Regions from separate parts of the Hydrogenoanaerobacterium saccharovorans genome, predicted to be linked through region 1. Evidence: a T-box and tRNA genes for the amino acid it is inferred to sense, from the RefSeq annotation. Region 1 holds a T-box; the other holds one or more tRNA genes.
The links. A T-box is a leader RNA that pairs with one kind of tRNA and senses whether it is charged. The one in region 1 lies ahead of tyrS (tyrosine--tRNA ligase), so its partner is inferred to be a tRNA-Tyr.

Region 1 (8,683 bases):
GATGGAAATAACCCGTTTGCCAATTAAATTATCCGGCACATCGCCCCTGATGACACGCTGCGCCAAACCTTCTACAATTGCTGTTTTTCCAACACCGGCTTCACCGATGAGACAAGGGTTGTTTTTTGTGCGGCGAGTTAAGATTTGAATGACGCGCAATACCTCTTTATCTCTGCCAATCAATGGGTCAAGAGTATTTTCTCTTGCTGCTTGTGTCAAATCTTTACTGAATTTGTCTAAATTGGGCGTTTTGGTGTTTTGCGCTTTTCCGTTTTTAAGCGGAGGTTTACGAGCTGCCTTCCAATAAATAGAATCCGCTATTTCGCTGCCGATACCTTCAATCACATCTTTGTAAAGAGAGTCACAATCATAACCCAAGCTCATCAAAAAACGCACCGCATAGCAATCCGGTTCTTTGAGTAACGCCATGAGAATATGCTCGGTACCTACAATTGGTTGCGCTAAAGTTTTAGCCTCAACAGAAGCCATTTCAAGAATATGCTTGCACCGCGGGGTAAAATCGCTTGGGGTAAGATTTGATTTAATGCCCTTGCCTACAGCCTGGATCAGCTTGGTTTTTACAATTTCTTCGGTAATGCTGCGCCGCACAAGTACCGTATAAGCCACGCCGGTGCCTTCTTTTAAAAGACCAAGCAGCAAATGCTCGCTGCCAATATAGGTGTGTCCAAGAGACGCTGCTTGCAAAAGTGCCAGATTAACTGCATTGTTTGCTTTTGGTGTGAAGTTATTAAACTTAAAACTCATGTTCTTCCCCCTGCTTGTGCTCTATTTGCGTCGATTGTAAACGCTTATTATTATAAAATGCTATTACTCTATACATATGCTACCTCTTTTAATATTTACCTATTTATGTGCATTATTCCAGAATAATAAATGAAGATTTTTTGGTTGTTGTAACACCTTTTTTGAGGTTAGCATAGTATGTGATGAAATCAAATTTAGGAGGAATTATCTTATGTCAAACGGATTCTTTGGTAACAATAGCTGCTGCTGGATACTTATTCTGCTTATTATCATCTTCTGCTGCTGTGGAAACGGCTTCGGTGGCTGCGGCAACAACTGCGGTGGTTGTGGCAACAACAACTGTGGCGGCTGCGGTAACAACTGCGGTGGATGCGGCAACGATTGCTGCTAAGCACATTAGATGCTTTAATCAATGAATAAGTGACGAGCAAAAAAAGAAAACCGGAGGGCAATTGCCCTCCGGTTTTCTTTTATATATGTACAACATAAGTTATTTAATAAAATTTACATTTTTCAGTTCTGTGCTGCAGATATTAAAATAAGTATTGTAAAGGTCATCACCAATTTTTACAACTGCTTTATCTTCTTCCATATCACAGCTGTCTGCAAATGCATCCCCTATGCAAGAAGATTGAGAAACTTTATCATCCCTGCTGCAAAGTAAATAAAGTGAAAATGCGCCGCTTTCTACAATAGCATTATACGATTCAGGCGATTTTTCGCGTACTTGCTCATGAAAATAATTAAGAGCTGTCTGAGCCGTTATAGAATTTGGGCAGCCATGTTCCAACACCGTATCAACAATAAATGCAAACAACACCTGAGCATTGCTTCGTATCGTTTCATTCACCGCATATTTTTTACAACAGTGTGCAGCTAAAATGTCATCTGTGGTAAAAATTATTTCAGAAAGACGCTTACCCAGTGTATATGCTTTTTCAATGTTACCGTTTTGTTTCTGCTCATTAAATTCCATTGCGGCAATTTCGCCGTCATCAAGTACTTTTTTATCTGAAACACCTGCAATTTTAATATCATTATCCTCAAACAGTTCATTTTGATTGTTCAACACTGCAAACCCCTTCCTCTATTCCAGTTTATTTTTGTTTTATCTCTTCCAGCGCGCAAGCTAACTGATCGGGACAAGATGTTGCTTTCATTCCGCAGCGGATTCCTTTAAGAGTTTTAATAACCTCATCTATTGGTCTACCTTGAACAAGGGCAGATACGCCTTTTGTATTACCTGCACAACCGCCTAAAAACTCTACCGATTTAATTATATTGTTTTCTACATCCAACTTAATTAGCTGGCTGCAAACCCCTTTGGGTCTGTACGTACTAACCATTAACAGAATTCCTTTCCTTGTACTTCTCTATATTCTTGCTATGCCTTCTTTAATTGCTTGTGCCGATACTGCCTCGGCAACACCGCGTGCTACCTGCGGGTCAAGTGCTTCGGGCAAAATATAGTCTGCATTCAATTTATCATCGGGTATCATCGCTGCAATAGCATATGCCGCAGCAACCTTCATACCCTCGGTAATATCACTTGCCCTTACTTGTAATGCACCTTTAAATATGCCTGGGAATACCAGCACATTATTGATTTGGTTTGGAAAATCGGAGCGCCCTGTGCCCACTACAGCCGCGCCTCCGCGCTTTGCTTCATCCGGCATAATTTCAGGGGTTGGGTTTGCCATAGCAAACACAATGCCCTTGTTCATAGTAGAAACCATTTCAGCTGTAAGAAGCCCCGGACGAGATACTCCTATAAAAGCATCTGCTCCGGCTATTACATCTTTTAATGTGCCTTGCTTATTGTTCTTGTTGGTTAGCTGCGCCATTTCTTTTTGCGCCGCGTTCAACCAAGGGGCATCTTTGTAGATTGCACCTTCTTTATCGCACATTATAATTTCGCCCAGATTTAATTGCAGCAGCAGTTTTGCTATTGCAATACCGGCAGCACCTGCACCATTGACAATTATTTTGATTTCGCCCTTTTTCTTACAGGTTTCTTTGATTGCATTAATCAGTGCGGCAGCCACTACAATTGCAGTGCCATGTTGGTCATCGTGAAAAACGGGAATATCACAGCGTTTTTTTAATTTTGCCTCTACTTCAAAACAACGCGGTGCCGCAATATCTTCCAAATTAATTCCGCCAAAGCTTTTCGAGATATTAGCGATTGTTTCTACAATGGTGTCGACATCCTTGCTATCTACACAAATAGGAAATGCATCGACATCGGCAAATGTTTTAAACAAAGCGCATTTGCCTTCCATCACCGGCATTGCTGCCGAGGGGCCAATATCACCGAGCCCAAGCACAGCGGTACCGTCGGTAACTACGGCTACCAAATTATTTTTACGCGTAAGTTCGTATGCTTTCGTTTCATCTTGAGCAATTGCAAGACATGGTTCTGCTACGCCGGGAGTATATGCAAGAGATAGATCCTCACGCGATTGAATGCAAGCGCGAGAAACGACCTCAATCTTTCCGTTCCATTCATAGTGTTTTTTAAGCGCTAATTCTTTTACGTCCATGTTATACTTCATCTCTCCATTTTTCAGCAGATACTTAAACAATCTGCTTTTTCTGTTTAAATATCTGATTCAGCGTATCATGCGGGGTAACACAGGTTGCAAGAGGGCTGGCTGATTTAGTATAAAACCCATGAAAATCTGTTCCTCCAAACTTGAGGACACCATAACTATCTGCCAACTGCCGGAGCTTAATTGTATCTTCCTTACTATTTCTGGGATGATACACCTCGATACCGTCAAGAAGTTCTTTTTCAAGTAACTCATTAAGCAGGTCTAAAGAATTGTATTCGTACGGGTGTGCAAGTACGGAAATTCCTCCCGCAAGGCGAATCAAATCTAAAACTTCGTAAGCATCGGGGTACTCAACATCAACATTGATTAAACCCTTTTTGCTGTCGAATAATTGGGCAAATACTTCACCGAAAATTTGGTCGGTATAACCAAGATCCATAAGAGCATTCATAATATGCTGTTTATAAATCGCTTTGCTACCCGCGTAATAACGTGCTACAAAATCAGCGGTAATCGGGTAAAACCGCGATACCCGCTTAACCATTTCGAGCCCGGCTTTGGTACGGTTCTCTAGCGTTTTATTGCATAAACCCTCCAAGCGATCGGGCTTTTGCGGTAAATAGCACAGAATATGTACTTTTCTTCCACGCTCACTATCAAAACATGAAAACTCCACTCCAGGTATCACATTAATACCGTAACGCTTGCCCAAAACAGTTGCACGCGTAGTACCCGCCATGGTGTCATGATCTGTGATTGAAACAAAATCCAGCCCTGCACGTTTGGCAAAGTAGATGACATCCTCGAGCCCCATTGATCCGTCGGATAGCTTTGTGTGACAATGTAAATCTCCTATCATGGTATTACACCCCTATTCTGTTTGACTTCTGACGCAGGGCATTTCACTTTACTTGCGAAATTTCTATCCCTTTTATTATACAACGTCTTACTATCTATATGCAACTATTAATGTTAGGAGAACCTTTCACGCAAGAGATGAAGTGAAATGAGCAGAAGGAACAACAAAAAGGAGACGGTATGATACCGCCCCCTTTAGAATTATAATATAATCTTGTGGAATACTTTTTTACCCTTTTTTATAATTTTATGATTTTTTTCAAATTCGGAAATGGAAAATGCCGTCATAGGATCGGAAACTTTTGCATCATCAACCGATATACCGCCCTGCTGTACCAAACGGCGAGCCTCCGCTTTAGAAGGAGTCAACCCTGCTTTTACAAGAAGATCGATTACAGTGATGCTGCCGCCGGTAAAATCATCCGCCGATAACTGTGTGGTAGGCATATTTTGGCTGTGTGCACCTGCACCAAACACTGCACGTGCTGCCTCCAATGCTTTGTCTGCATCCTCTTTGCTGTGAACCATTTTTGTCAGTTCATAAGCCAGCAATTCTTTTGCTTTATTAAGTTCGCTGCCTTGCCAGCTTTCCATTGCTTCTATCTCTTCAATGGGTACAAAGGTAAGCAGTTTCAAACAGTTGATGACATCCGCATCATCTACATTTCTCCAGTATTGGAAGAACCCATAAGGAGTGGTTTTTTCGGGATTGAGCCAGATGGCTCCATTTTCGGTTTTGCCCATTTTTTTACCCTCTTTGGTGGTAAGCAGGGTAAACGTCATACCACATACTTCTGCTTGCTCTTTACGGCGAACAAGGTCAACACCACCGAGGATATTGCTCCACTGATCGTCTCCGCCAAGTTCCAAACGGCAGTTATGAGTTCTGTACAGATGCAGAAAATCGTAGCTCTGCATAATCATATAGTTAAACTCAATAAACGACAGCCCCACAGCTAAACGGGATTTGAAGCATTCTGCAGTAAGCATTTTGTTTACCGAGAAGCATGCTCCCACATCACGAAGCATTTCAAGGTATTTTAGTTCACAAAGCCAATCACCATTATGCACTACGATTGCATTGTCCATATCAACAAATTTAGACATCTGCTGAACAAAACAATCGGCATTATAGTTAATTTGTTCTTTGGTAAGCATCGGACGCATATCGGTTTTACCTGTAGGATCGCCAACCATTGTTGTTCCGGTGCCCAAAAGCAGAATTGGTGTATGCCCTGCTCGCTGCATATGCTGAATTACAATTAATTGGAGAAAATGCCCCACATGAAGGCTATTTGCTGTTGCATCAAAACCAATATAAAAGGTAGTTTTTTCATTTTCCAGCATATCTTTAATTTTGTCTTCATGTGTCATTTGTGCAATTAAGCCACGGCGTTTCAGTTCTTCAAATACAGTCATCAATCTTTCTCCTTTAAAAATGTTTGTTTGCGGATATAAGAAAAGCCCTCTATCCGCAATTTTGCAGATAGAGGGCGTCATAAACGCTGTACCACCTCTAGTTCGTTATGACCTCACAGTCATAACCTCATCAGGTACTATCATACCTTAACGCTGTAACGGGCGCCCCCGACAAAAACTACTGTACTTTCGCCTTTGCAGCTCCGAGATGTATTCACCGCACCGCTCATGCTTTTTTTCACCAACCAAAAGCTCTCTGGGATGAACCTGCACGGTTACTCGTTCTCTTCACAGCTATTACTGGGACTATATCATAATACAAAATATTTGTCAAGACTGTTTTTGTGCTAAATTAAGCATTTCTTCGGCATTTTTTAAAACAGTATCGGTAATATCAGCACCACCAATAATTCGCGCTATCTCTTGGACACGTTCGATGCTGCTCAAAGCACGAACTTCGGTATAAGTTCTATTGTTTCTGACATTCTTTTCAATCAGCAGATGATGATTGGCGTAGCAAGCAACCTGCGCAAGGTGTGTAACACAGATAATCTGCCGCCCTTTTGAGACCTGTTTCAGTTTTTGTCCTATCTTTTGAGCTGCACGACCGCTGACTCCGGTATCTATTTCATCAAAAATAAGCGTACCGACCTGATCTTTATCTGCAATTACATTTTTGAGGCTGAGCATAATACGCGAAAGCTCACCGCCGGATGCAATTTTGGAAAGAGATTTTGGCGGCTCACCCGGATTGGTAGAAATCATAAACTCCATATTATCAATACCATCGTTAGATAATTCACCAACATCATTTTTTACTTCTAAGCGCACAAAAGGCATATCCAAAAATTTCAGTTCTTCCCCTACCGCACTTGTAAATTGGGCCGCAGCCCTATTTCGGCGTTCGGAGAGTTCTTCCGCCAATTTTTGCGCATTGCGTGTAAGATGTGCAAGTTGGACATTCAGCTTATGTTGAAGCTCATCAGACTGATTGATGGAAGATAATTCTTCGGTTGCTTTTTTAAGAAATGAGAGAATTTCCTCCACAGAAGTACCATACTTTTGTTTCAGTTTATAAATCATATCTAAACGCATTTCAATACGGTTGATGTCACCCTCATTAAACTCGAGATCAGCAGTATAACTATGGATATCCGAGGCGTATTCCCGCAGCTCATAGTAAATTTCGTCAATACGCGCTGCCATTTCTTCAAGGTCGGTAAAATATCGCCCCGCTGTAGTAATTGCATCTTTCGCAGTACTTAACGTTGCAACAAGCCCTTCTGTTTCATCATCACCATTCAGTGCGATGTCTGCTTCTGCAATACTTGCAACTATTTTTGCCGCATTTCCTATCCTCTTTTTTTGAGCAATCAGTTCTTCTTCCTCATCTGTTTTAAGGTCTGCATCGGTTATTTCATCAATTTGATAGGTTAAAAGATCGATACGATATGCTTTTTCTGCCTCGTCAATATTACATTTTTCCAGTTCTCTTTTGATATTAAGAAGCTGAGTATAAAGTTCTTTATAACGAGTAAGCAGCTCATCAACATCGGCAAAGCTATCGATAAATTTTATATGTTTTTCCGAAACCATCAGTGCCTGATTATCATGCTGCCCATGAATGTTAATGAGAGTATCTGCTACCTCACGCAGAATGGATACTGTTGCAGGCCTGCCGCCGATTTTACAAGTGTTTTTCCCTTCTGTCGTAAGTTCGCGCGAAAGTAAAAGTGTGCCGTCCTCTTCCGGTTCATAGCCAAAACCGGTAAGAGCATCTATTGTATCCTGCGATAAATGATCAAACAACGCCGTTACAATTGCTTTATCCGCACCAGTACGAATAAGGTCTCGAGATGTACGGAAACCTAAAACAGCGCTGATTGCATCGATAAGAATCGATTTACCTGCGCCGGTTTCGCCTGTAAAGATATTAAACCCCGGCTGAAACTCAATCGAGGTTTTTTCGATAACAGCAATATTTTGAATGTATAGTTGTGTCAGCATGGTGTCACCTACCTTGTAATATAGGTCTGCAACTCTTGTACTAGTTTTTGAGCATCAGCTATTTCACGTGTAAGAATAAAAAAAGTGTCATCTCCCGAGAGAGTACCTACTACATTATCCAAATTGAGAAGGTCGAGGGCTGCACAAGCCGCATTTGCCATACCGGTATGGCACTTAACTACAACCGTGTGCCCCGCATAATCTACCGAAATAACTGTTTCGGTAAATATAGCACGAAAACGTGTAGAGACATTCGTAGTTTTTTCGGGGGTAACAAAAGTATAACGATAACGCCCATCGGCTGATAAAGTCTTAATAAGCCGTAAATCTTTAATATCTCTTGAAACCGTTGCCTGTGTAACATGAAAACCCTCTTTTTTCAAAAGGCGCAGAAGCTCTTCTTGCGTATCCACAACATTATCAAGAATTATTTCTAATATTTTTTCATGCCTCTTCGACTTCATCGTTCTACCCTCTTCCCAAAATTTTCAAATTCAATATTTCATAAAAATCCCGTTCACCAAAATTAATAAGTTTTGCAGTTAATTTCGATTTTTGTATTATTATTTGACTGTCTCGTCGTATTTTAATGGGTCGTTCTCCATCTGCGGATAAATACAAATCATTTTGATTGTTAATATATTTTGCTCGTACGGTAAGTGCCTTTTCTGGTGAAAACAGCACAGAACGTGAGAATAATGAGTGGGGGCAAATGGGTGTCATTGCTATCGAATCGATGCTTGGATCAACAATAGGACCGCCTGCAGACATAGCATAGGCGGTAGAACCGGTTGGGGTGGCGAAAATAACACCGTCGGCGTGATATTCGCTTACAAGTTTTTCAGCACAAGTTACTTCAATATCTACTATTTTAGAAAATTCACCCTTGGTAATGGCAATATCATTTAGTGCTACGCACACCATCTGCTCTGAATCTGTTTGAATTTTAGCCTCAATGAGCATATGGTTTTGCACAGTATAACTGCCTTCTACCAAACTTGAAAGCTTATGGAGCTCATCGCACTCTAGCTGTGCAAGAAAGCCCAAACGCCCTACATTGATGCCAAGTACAGGTAAAT
Region 2 (8,683 bases), 1.2 Mb from region 1:
TAGAACCGCTGTTTGGCGACTATCTGCGCAAGCAATACAAAGATATTGTGCCCGGCTACTATATGAACAAACAACACTGGAACTCACTGTATCTTGACGGTAATGTACCCGATGATGTGGTACGCGATATGGCGGATAAGGCTTACATGGCAGTGCTGCAAACTCTTACAAAAAAAGTACAAAAAGAGATTTCGGGATTAGATAATGAACCATCCGCTAAATAATATAAGCAAAAAACAGGGCAGTTATTTCTTAATAGAAATAGCTGCTTTTTTTGTTGCGCGCGCTAGTATGCAGCCGCTTTTATAATAAAAGTGTTGTTGCAAATGGAAAATATTAGTGTTAAAATAAAAATGATACTCTGATATACTGTGCGGAGGTATTTGATATGGCAAAACTCGAAGTGACGCTGCATCAGCTTGAGGCGCGCAATCTCTATGGCGTTTGGGGTAAATCGAACGATAAGACGATAGCGAAAGATATAGCACATATTTCGCAACAGTATTATCAAATCACGAAAAAAGAAAAAGGAAACGTATTGCCGTTTTTTGTTTTATCCAAAGACTATAACCCAAGCACACAAGACTTTGCATTGTTTGTGGGCAGCGTTGCAAACAGCAATTGCCTTGAAAGCGCTGTTTTACCCCAAGGTTTGTATGCTAAAATTACGGTAAAGCCAAAATTCGGTTTTTTGTGGGGACTCGCCATTGGCGAGGCAAAGCGGTTTTTTTATACACAATGGCTGCCGACAAGCGACTATAAGGCGCTGAATTTGGAATATGAGCACCACACGCAAGCGAGTAATGGCAGGCTGCCTGCCATTGATATTCTTTTTGCTGTTACTGAAAAAACATTATAAAAAAGAAAGGCAGCGGTTTGTGTTTGAAACGGCTGCCTAAATTTTTATTGAAATATTTGCGTTTTGCAAACGATGGAGGATGCTGTTTTAATATGAACGTTTTGATTAGTGCATGTTTGGTGGGCGTAAATTGCAGATACAATGCAAGCGGTGTACTTTATGACGGATTGCAAAATTACAAGGAGAAATACCACTTTATACCCGTTTGCCCAGAGATATTCGGCGGAATGAAAACACCGCGTGAGCCTGCGGAAATACTAAATAACAGGGTGGTAAACACAGCGGGCGAAGATGTTACCGAATGCTATATAAAAGGTGCCCAAGAGGTTTTAAAACTGGCAGAGTTTTACGAATGCAGCCTTGCTATATTAAAAGAGAGAAGCCCATCGTGCGGGTGCGGTAAAATTTATGACGGCAGTTTTACAGGCAAATTAATAAACGGCAATGGGTTCACCGCAGAGCTGCTGCTGAAAAACGGTATAAAAGTAATTGGTGAAACGCAAATCGAACAACATCTGCGCTTATAGCAACAATAATATAAGGGGGAAGAAGACATGTCACGCTATTGTTACGATGAAACACAAAAAATAATCAGACAAAAAATTGGTCATCAAACGCTTGGCATAACCGTTGCACTAATCATTATAAATAGTTGGATTGAGTGCAATTATGATTGGGCACAACCCATAGCGAAAGCATGTATTTTGCTGTTTATGCCGGCGGTATACTTTTCCACTTGTACGATTATTAAAAATGCATCTCTTAGAGAAGGAGATAGCTTTGCTTCAGAGATTGTATGTTTTTCTATATTTAGCATACTTAACTTTCTCAGCTTTACAAGCCTATCAACAAGAGTGGGCGTATACAAAGCGTTGGTTGAAAACGGCAAAGTAGTTGATAACACAAGCAACTTGTTAGGGGCGGTGTTTTTTGGCTATGTAGCTATTTTACTGCTTGTAAAATGGGCTATTGATAAGCGGAAAATAAAAGAGGAAAAAATTTTGATTTAAACTGGGTGGCGCTATTTTGAAAATACATATTCTCGGAGGCAGCGGCACAGGCAAAACTTATATTGCCAATAAGATTGCCGAGCAGTATAACATTCGTCATTTTGATTTAGACAATATTTATTGGGATCATATGTCAAATACATATGGTACAAAGATGTCGGTTAAAAATCGTACCCAAAAGTTAAATGACATCTTGAAAAATAATGATTGGATTATAGAAGGCGTGTTTTACGATTGGTTACAAGATAGCTTTTCGAAGGCTGACTATATATTTATTTTAACAACCAAACCCATTGTATTTCACTATAGAATCATCCGTCGATTTATCCGAAGAAAGTTTGGTATCGAAAAATCGAAAAAAGAAACATTAAAATCATTAAAAGATTTACTGATTTGGACAAATAAATATCAGAAATACAATATCCCAAAAATCATAGAATTTTTAGAACCTTATAAAGGCAAGGTGTTTTTTGTTAAAAACCTACAAGATATCAATGATATCATCAACTATTCTAAATGAGCGATTGCTGAAAACGAAAGTATGTTAAGATAGAATTTTTATTGCATTTTGTAAAGGGGTGAAAATACAATGGAGAATAAAAGGCTTTGCAAAAGCCGTAATGACCGTATTATTGCAGGTGTTTGCGGCGGTATTGCCGAATATTTTAATTGGGACCCGACCATTGTTCGGTTGGTATTTATATTTTGTGGTGTTGGTATTTTGGCATATATCATTGCTGCGGTAGTAATGCCCGATTCACCTTATTTATAACAAGATAACCAAAGAAAAAGGGCGGGCACAGCATAACAACTGCGCCCGCCCTTGAAACATTTTTTATAAAACAGCGTGCTCATCAAGGAGCAAATGCGAATAAATCAAATCTGCCACTGCACTTTCGGTATGGTGTGCAACAATTACGTCGGCACGGTCTTTAATCACCTGCTGTGCGTTGGAGGGCGCTGCGCCGAAACCAACCTCCTCAATCATCGTGATGTCGTTATCAAAATCGCCGATGGCAGCGGTTTGTGCAAGGTCTCCGCCGAGGTTTTCGCTAATCCATTGCAAAGCATGCCCTTTTGATGCATCCTCGGGCAAGTATTCGAGGTAAAACGGAGCAGAAAAGCAAGAGGTAACACCGCGGATGCCTGCGCTTTCTATGGCTGCCTGCACCTCGAGCAATCGCTCATGCTCACCGTAGAATAAAACCTTGAGGCAATCACCGCAGCTGTCGAGAGAGGCAAACTCATAAGCCTGGTTTTCTGCAATGATGTAAACATCCATTTCACTGTTTGGGTTTACAAGCTGCATCGGTCTGCCGTCGCACACTTCGGCACATACGGTAGGGTAAACCTGTATGGCTGTGGTAACGAGTTTGCGCATAATATCTTCGGGTATGCACCACTTGTGCAGGTAAGTACACTTATCAAAATCGTACACCGCAGCGCCGTTGTAAATGATACCAGGCATCGTAAGCGGGATGCCTGCAAGATAGGGCAGTGCAAGTTCTGCCGAACGCCCGGTTGCTACCGAAAATTCACCGCCATGTGCAACAAACTCTTTTATGGCATCAATGTTACGCTGAGATACGGTTTTGTTATTGCCGATCAGTGTGCCATCCATGTCGCTGTAAAGATATTTTTTTAAAAGTGCCATCTAATCCTCCAATAAAATAAAGCCGCCGAGAGGCTCGACGGCTTGTTGTAAATGTGCAAAGGGGTTACACCCGTTTTTGTGGCGATACCGTCACTAAAATTCAAGTTTAGATTCAATGAACGAAACAAGTTCGCTGATGGGCAGACGCTGCTGCTCCATTGTGTCGCGGTCACGTACGGTTACGCAGCCGTCATTTTCCGAATCGAAATCGTAGGTGATGCAGAACGGTGTTCCGATTTCGTCCTGTCTGCGGTAACGTTTGCCGATGGAACCGGCATCGTCGTAATCCACCATAAATTTTTTCGAAAGGTCGTGGAACACCTTGGTTGCATTTTCGTTTAGTTTTTTCGAAAGCGGCAGAATACATGCTTTAATAGGTGCCAGTGCAGGATGCAGGCGCATCACTACGCGGGTATCTTTCTCATCAATCTGTTCTTCATCATACGCTTCGCAAAGAAATGCAAGTACTACACGGTCTGCGCCCAAAGACGGCTCAACCACATAGGGTACATATTTTTCGTTGGTTTCTTGGTCAAAGTACTCCATGCTTTTGCCCGAATGATTTTGATGCTGCGACAAATCGTAGTTGGTTCTGTCTGCAATGCCCCACAGCTCGCCCCAGCCAAAGGGGAACACAAACTCGATGTCGGTTGTTGCTTTTGAATAGAACGAAAGCTCCTCGGGTGCATGGTCGCGCAGGCGAAGGTTCTCTTCTTTGATGCCAAGGCTCAGCAGCCAGTTGTGGCAGTAGTCTTTCCAGTAGTAGAACCAGTCAAGGTCGGTATCTGGTTTGCAGAAAAACTCCAGCTCCATCTGTTCAAACTCGCGGGTTCTAAAAGTAAAGTTACCGGGGGTAATTTCGTTACGGAAGCTTTTGCCAACCTGTGCGACACCAAACGGCAGTTTGCGGCGAGTGGTGCGCTGTACGTTGTTAAAGTTAACAAAAATACCCTGTGCAGTTTCGGGGCGCAGGTAAATTTCGTTTTTGCTGTCCTCGGTAATGCCTTGAAATGTTTTAAACATCAGGTTGAATTTGCGGATGTCGGTAAAGTTTTGGCTGCCGCAATCGGGGCATTTCACGTTGTTATCTACAACGAATTGCTTCATTTTATCAAATTCCCAGCCTTCGGGCGAAACACCGGTCTGGTCTTCTATCAGTTTATCGGCGCGATGGCGTGTTTTACAGTCTTTGCAATCCATCAATGGGTCCGAAAATCCGCCCACATGGCCGGATGCCACCCATACCTGAGGATTCATAAGAATAGCAGAATCCAAGCCTACGTTGTAAGGGCTTTCCTGCACAAATTTTTTCCACCATGCTCTTTTCACGTTATTTTTAAATTCAACGCCGAGCGGGCCGTAATCCCATGTATTTGAAAGTCCGCCATAGATTTCGGAACCGGAATATACAAAACCTCGGCCTTTGCAAAGGGCAACGATTTTATCCATAGTTTTTTCTGAATTCTTCAGCATTGGGGGGTCCTCCGTTCTGCCATTTCAAGGCACAAAATTCACAGATTGTGGGTAGTACAAATAAAATCTGTCTTACCGTTCTATTTTAAATGTGTTATACCTATAAGTCAAGCAAAAACCCCCATATGCAGGCGGTTTTTATAAAATTATTATAATTGTAGGTTGACAGAAATGCAAAACTATACTATAATATTTTTTGCACTGTTAATTATGTTGCTTGTGTCGGTTGCGCAAACTTCCTGTTTTAAGGTAAATATATTGACACAGGCAGGTACAACTTAGTTCCCCGGTGCAACAACGAGGCGTAGCTCAGTTTGGTAGAGTGCTTGGTTTGGGACCAAGATGCCGCAGGTTCAAGTCCTGTCGCCTCGACCACCAATACCTTTATAGCTTTTTAATTAAAGCGAGGGGTTTGACAAAAAAGCAATACAAATTATGGGCGGATTGCTCTGTTATAAAAAGACATGAAAAACTTGTTGACAACTGGTTTTAAATGTGATAATATATTAGAGCGTCGAAAATATGCTGGTGTAGCTCAGCTGGTAGAGCAGCTGATTTGTAATCAGCAGGTCGGGGGTTCGAATCCGTCCACCAGCTCCATTTTTTTCGCATTGTAAAAGTGAATAGGGGAGAGTTCCCGAGTGGCCAAAGGGGGCAGACTGTAAATCTGTTGCGAATCGCTTCGATGGTTCGAATCCATCCTCTCCCACCATTTATATTACTAAAAAGCAAAAAAGTCTATGGTTTCATAGGCTTTTTTGCTTTTTTAATTTATCATCAGAGCAGAGGATGGACAAGCATTTTTTCAATGTTTTTATGCCTACGGGCATTATTATTGATACAATGTACAGAATCGATTCTAAAAATCTCTTCCGCTAATTTTTATTTCCACCCTACGGTTTAGTGAACGGGATTTTGCCCAATCGCTATTGCTGACAGGAAGGAAATGAGCATATCCTGCTACAGACATTTGGTTTTCGGGAAGATGACACTCATCCACAAAATAGTTTAAAACTGCGATCGCGCGTTCGGAGGAAAGCCACCATGCAATCGTATTTGCACGTGTGTCTTCTAATGTAACAGGCTGGGTACAGCCTCAAGGCTCTTGCTGCATTTGCATTTGAGTAAGTAAATTACACATAAACTATAAAAACGCTATTAGGGAGTTTGTAGGCATGAATAGTGGCGGGCAGCTTAGTGTGCCTGCCAGTAAATAGTAAATTAATAATACGAATTATATAGTATATATGTTTTGCATATAGTTATATATAGTATCTGTTTTTAAGAGGGGATGCCGTGTTTGTTATTTTTACAAAGAGAAAAATTATAAAATTTGCATTGTCCTTAATAATTTTTACTTCAATTGTGTTAGTTGCTACTCATGGACCATGGGACCAATGGGTAATTCATTACCAGATGCCAGAGCCTAATCCAGCTGTTGGTAATTGGCACTACCAATCTATCTTTGGCCATTTTACACCTGCGTTGGAAGGCTATTCTATCCTTGTTGATTTGGATCGGCAAATACTAATTCTCTATGAGAGTGAAAAAGAAATCAAGTCATGGCCAGTTTCCGGAGGAAGCAAAGAAAATCCGTCCCCCACCGGTTTATGGATTGTTACCGATATTGGAAATTGGGGTCAAGGCTTTGGCGGTAGTTGGATTGCCCTTAATGTTCCTTGGGGCAAATATGGTATTCATGGTACGGTAAATCCTTGGGTGGTGGGCAATCATAACATCTCACACGGGTGTATCCGAATGAAAAATCAAGATGTGTCGGAGTTGAAAAAGTATATATCCATTGGTGTGCTTGTGTACATAAAGCATGATACCGCACCATTCCGTGTTCTTATGGATGGCAAAGTGGGAAGCGATGTACTCGAACTGCAGGTGATGTTAAAACAACTTGGCTATTACGATGGAGTACCAGATGGACGATTTGGTACTGATACGTACAAAGCTCTGCGCCAATTCCAAATTGATGAACAAATTAAAGCGGATGGTACCTTAGGTGAACATAGTTGGAGTCTTCTGGAAAAGCGTGTATCTGATTTAAATAGTGACTACTTACTGCAATAATTTAAAGAACCTCCGCAAATATATGTATTAGCTGGAACGACGGCAGATAAAAATCGAGAGATGTACTGTCTTACAGTACGTAATTCTAAACGCAGACAAGAAATAGGCACCCGATAATAGAATCGAGTGCCTATTTTGTGTGTGTTTTTGATACTTGAATATCATTAGGAGCCGGATGAAAAGAAGCTTTGTATAGAACGGAGATAATGACTGGTCATATAGTTTGGAAAGGTAAGAATTATAATCCTTAACTATGATACAAATTTTCTTTAATCGCTGCTAACCTCTTGAAATTTTAAATTATATTTTTTCATAATCTCTTTTAGTACTTGTGTTTGATTAGCACTTTTCATTATTTCATCAAAGTATCTATCTCGGTTGATCTAAAAACGGCATATCAAGCCTTTGTTGATATGCATTATTCTTCTTTATCATTTTTATCCAACCAAGTTTTCCAATGCCTATCGTATTAAGTAAATTTAGAAACACAACAATCCCTTTTGGAAGTAAATAAGGTTGAGAAAATAAATCAATGTATTTTTTATCAAATGAATTTGTCTGTTCAAAAGTTTTACCAAGCTCTGCAAATTGTTCTGCAAGCTTTTTAAACATATTCGGCATAATTGCAATGCCGGCACATTCACCTTTAGCAATGGTTCCCAAATAATGATATCCTAATCTTTCCGCTGTCTTTTTAAAATATCGACATATAATTTCGCTTTCGGATGTTTCAGGATACCCTGATTGAATAATAAATCCAATGGATTTATTGCATGTTGCAGAGGGAAACTTGTGTAGAAAATCAAGAACTACACCTGGCACAGAATGTACATAATTCGGTGTAATAATTATAATGTTATCAAAATGTTCGATGTAATTATAAAGGTCTTGCTGGTTTTCTTTTGCTATTGAATGTATTTCACAGGGATTTTCCATTTTACTAACAAATGCCCTTGCTAAGAAGTAGCTTCCGCTGTTATTTACATTACCTTTGGGCGAGCCGTTCAAGATTATTGTTTTCATCGCGCTCCCTCCTTGTATTAAAATCCGATACATTTTTGATAAGTATATTTTTAGAGTAAAATTGTGTGAAGACCTTATTAATATAATCGAAGAATATGTTGTATACATCTTGATTTTCAAATTGATAGTCATAGTAAAATTCAATATCGGGGTATTTTTTATATCTGGGCATGTGCATTGTTCCGCCGTTGGCAAAAGCGCAGTAAGGTAAAAAGTGTGGTATCATTCTATCAAATAACGACTTCATGTTGCCGCTGATAAATCCATTTTCAAGCTTTGCAATAAATATAGCTTTATCAGAGTTAAGATAACTTCGGTAAAAATCATCCAAATCATGCTGAATACATTTGCCGGGTGTTTTCCACCAACAAGTCCAGCAGCCAGTACAGCCTTTTACCTTGATAGTCGAAAGGTCAAGCAGCGCAGTATGAGGTATGTTATAGTCACTGCATTCACTTATCAATACCGTCTTCATAAAATCCCCCTATTTGTTTATTGATGTCCATTATTTACATTATATACTAAACTGGATTAAGATAATATAGGGTGCTGATGAAAGATATAAGTTTTGTTTCAGAGCCAGTT

Region 2: it has a tRNA-Tyr gene. The T-box ahead of tyrS (tyrosine--tRNA ligase) is inferred to sense a tRNA for this amino acid. The anticodon was not compared.

What each region holds. Positions count from the first base shown of each region.
Region 1 covers NZ_RKRD01000001.1:1,382,332-1,391,014, reverse strand. Annotated here, with positions in the region: gene EDD70_RS06510 (ATP-dependent Clp protease ATP-binding subunit) at 1-765, opposite strand, end outside; gene EDD70_RS06505 (hypothetical protein) at 977-1,156, shown strand; gene EDD70_RS06500 (hypothetical protein) at 1,256-1,834, opposite strand; gene EDD70_RS06495 (TIGR03905 family TSCPD domain-containing protein) at 1,863-2,111, opposite strand; gene EDD70_RS06490 (NAD(P)-dependent malic enzyme) at 2,139-3,308, opposite strand; gene EDD70_RS06485 (PHP domain-containing protein) at 3,343-4,179, opposite strand; gene tyrS (tyrosine--tRNA ligase) at 4,380-5,597, opposite strand; T-box leader at 5,665-5,898, opposite strand; gene recN (DNA repair protein RecN) at 5,928-7,604, opposite strand; gene argR (arginine repressor) at 7,613-8,068, opposite strand; gene EDD70_RS06465 (NAD(+)/NADH kinase) at 8,073-8,683, opposite strand, start outside.
Region 2 covers NZ_RKRD01000001.1:204,542-213,224, forward strand. Annotated here, with positions in the region: gene EDD70_RS00895 (MmcQ/YjbR family DNA-binding protein) at 1-224, shown strand, start outside; gene EDD70_RS00900 (GyrI-like domain-containing protein) at 389-859, shown strand; gene EDD70_RS00905 (2-thiouracil desulfurase family protein) at 952-1,386, shown strand; gene EDD70_RS00910 (hypothetical protein) at 1,414-1,869, shown strand; gene EDD70_RS00915 (P-loop NTPase family protein) at 1,886-2,389, shown strand; gene EDD70_RS00920 (PspC domain-containing protein) at 2,459-2,641, shown strand; gene EDD70_RS00925 (Cof-type HAD-IIB family hydrolase) at 2,705-3,523, opposite strand; gene EDD70_RS00930 (glycine--tRNA ligase) at 3,617-4,996, opposite strand; tRNA gene EDD70_RS00935 (tRNA-Pro) at 5,295-5,371, shown strand; tRNA gene EDD70_RS00940 (tRNA-Thr) at 5,521-5,596, shown strand; tRNA gene EDD70_RS00945 (tRNA-Tyr) at 5,624-5,708, shown strand; gene EDD70_RS00955 (L,D-transpeptidase family protein) at 6,293-7,075, shown strand; gene EDD70_RS00960 (NADPH-dependent FMN reductase family protein) at 7,445-8,098, opposite strand; gene EDD70_RS00965 (flavodoxin family protein) at 8,061-8,573, opposite strand.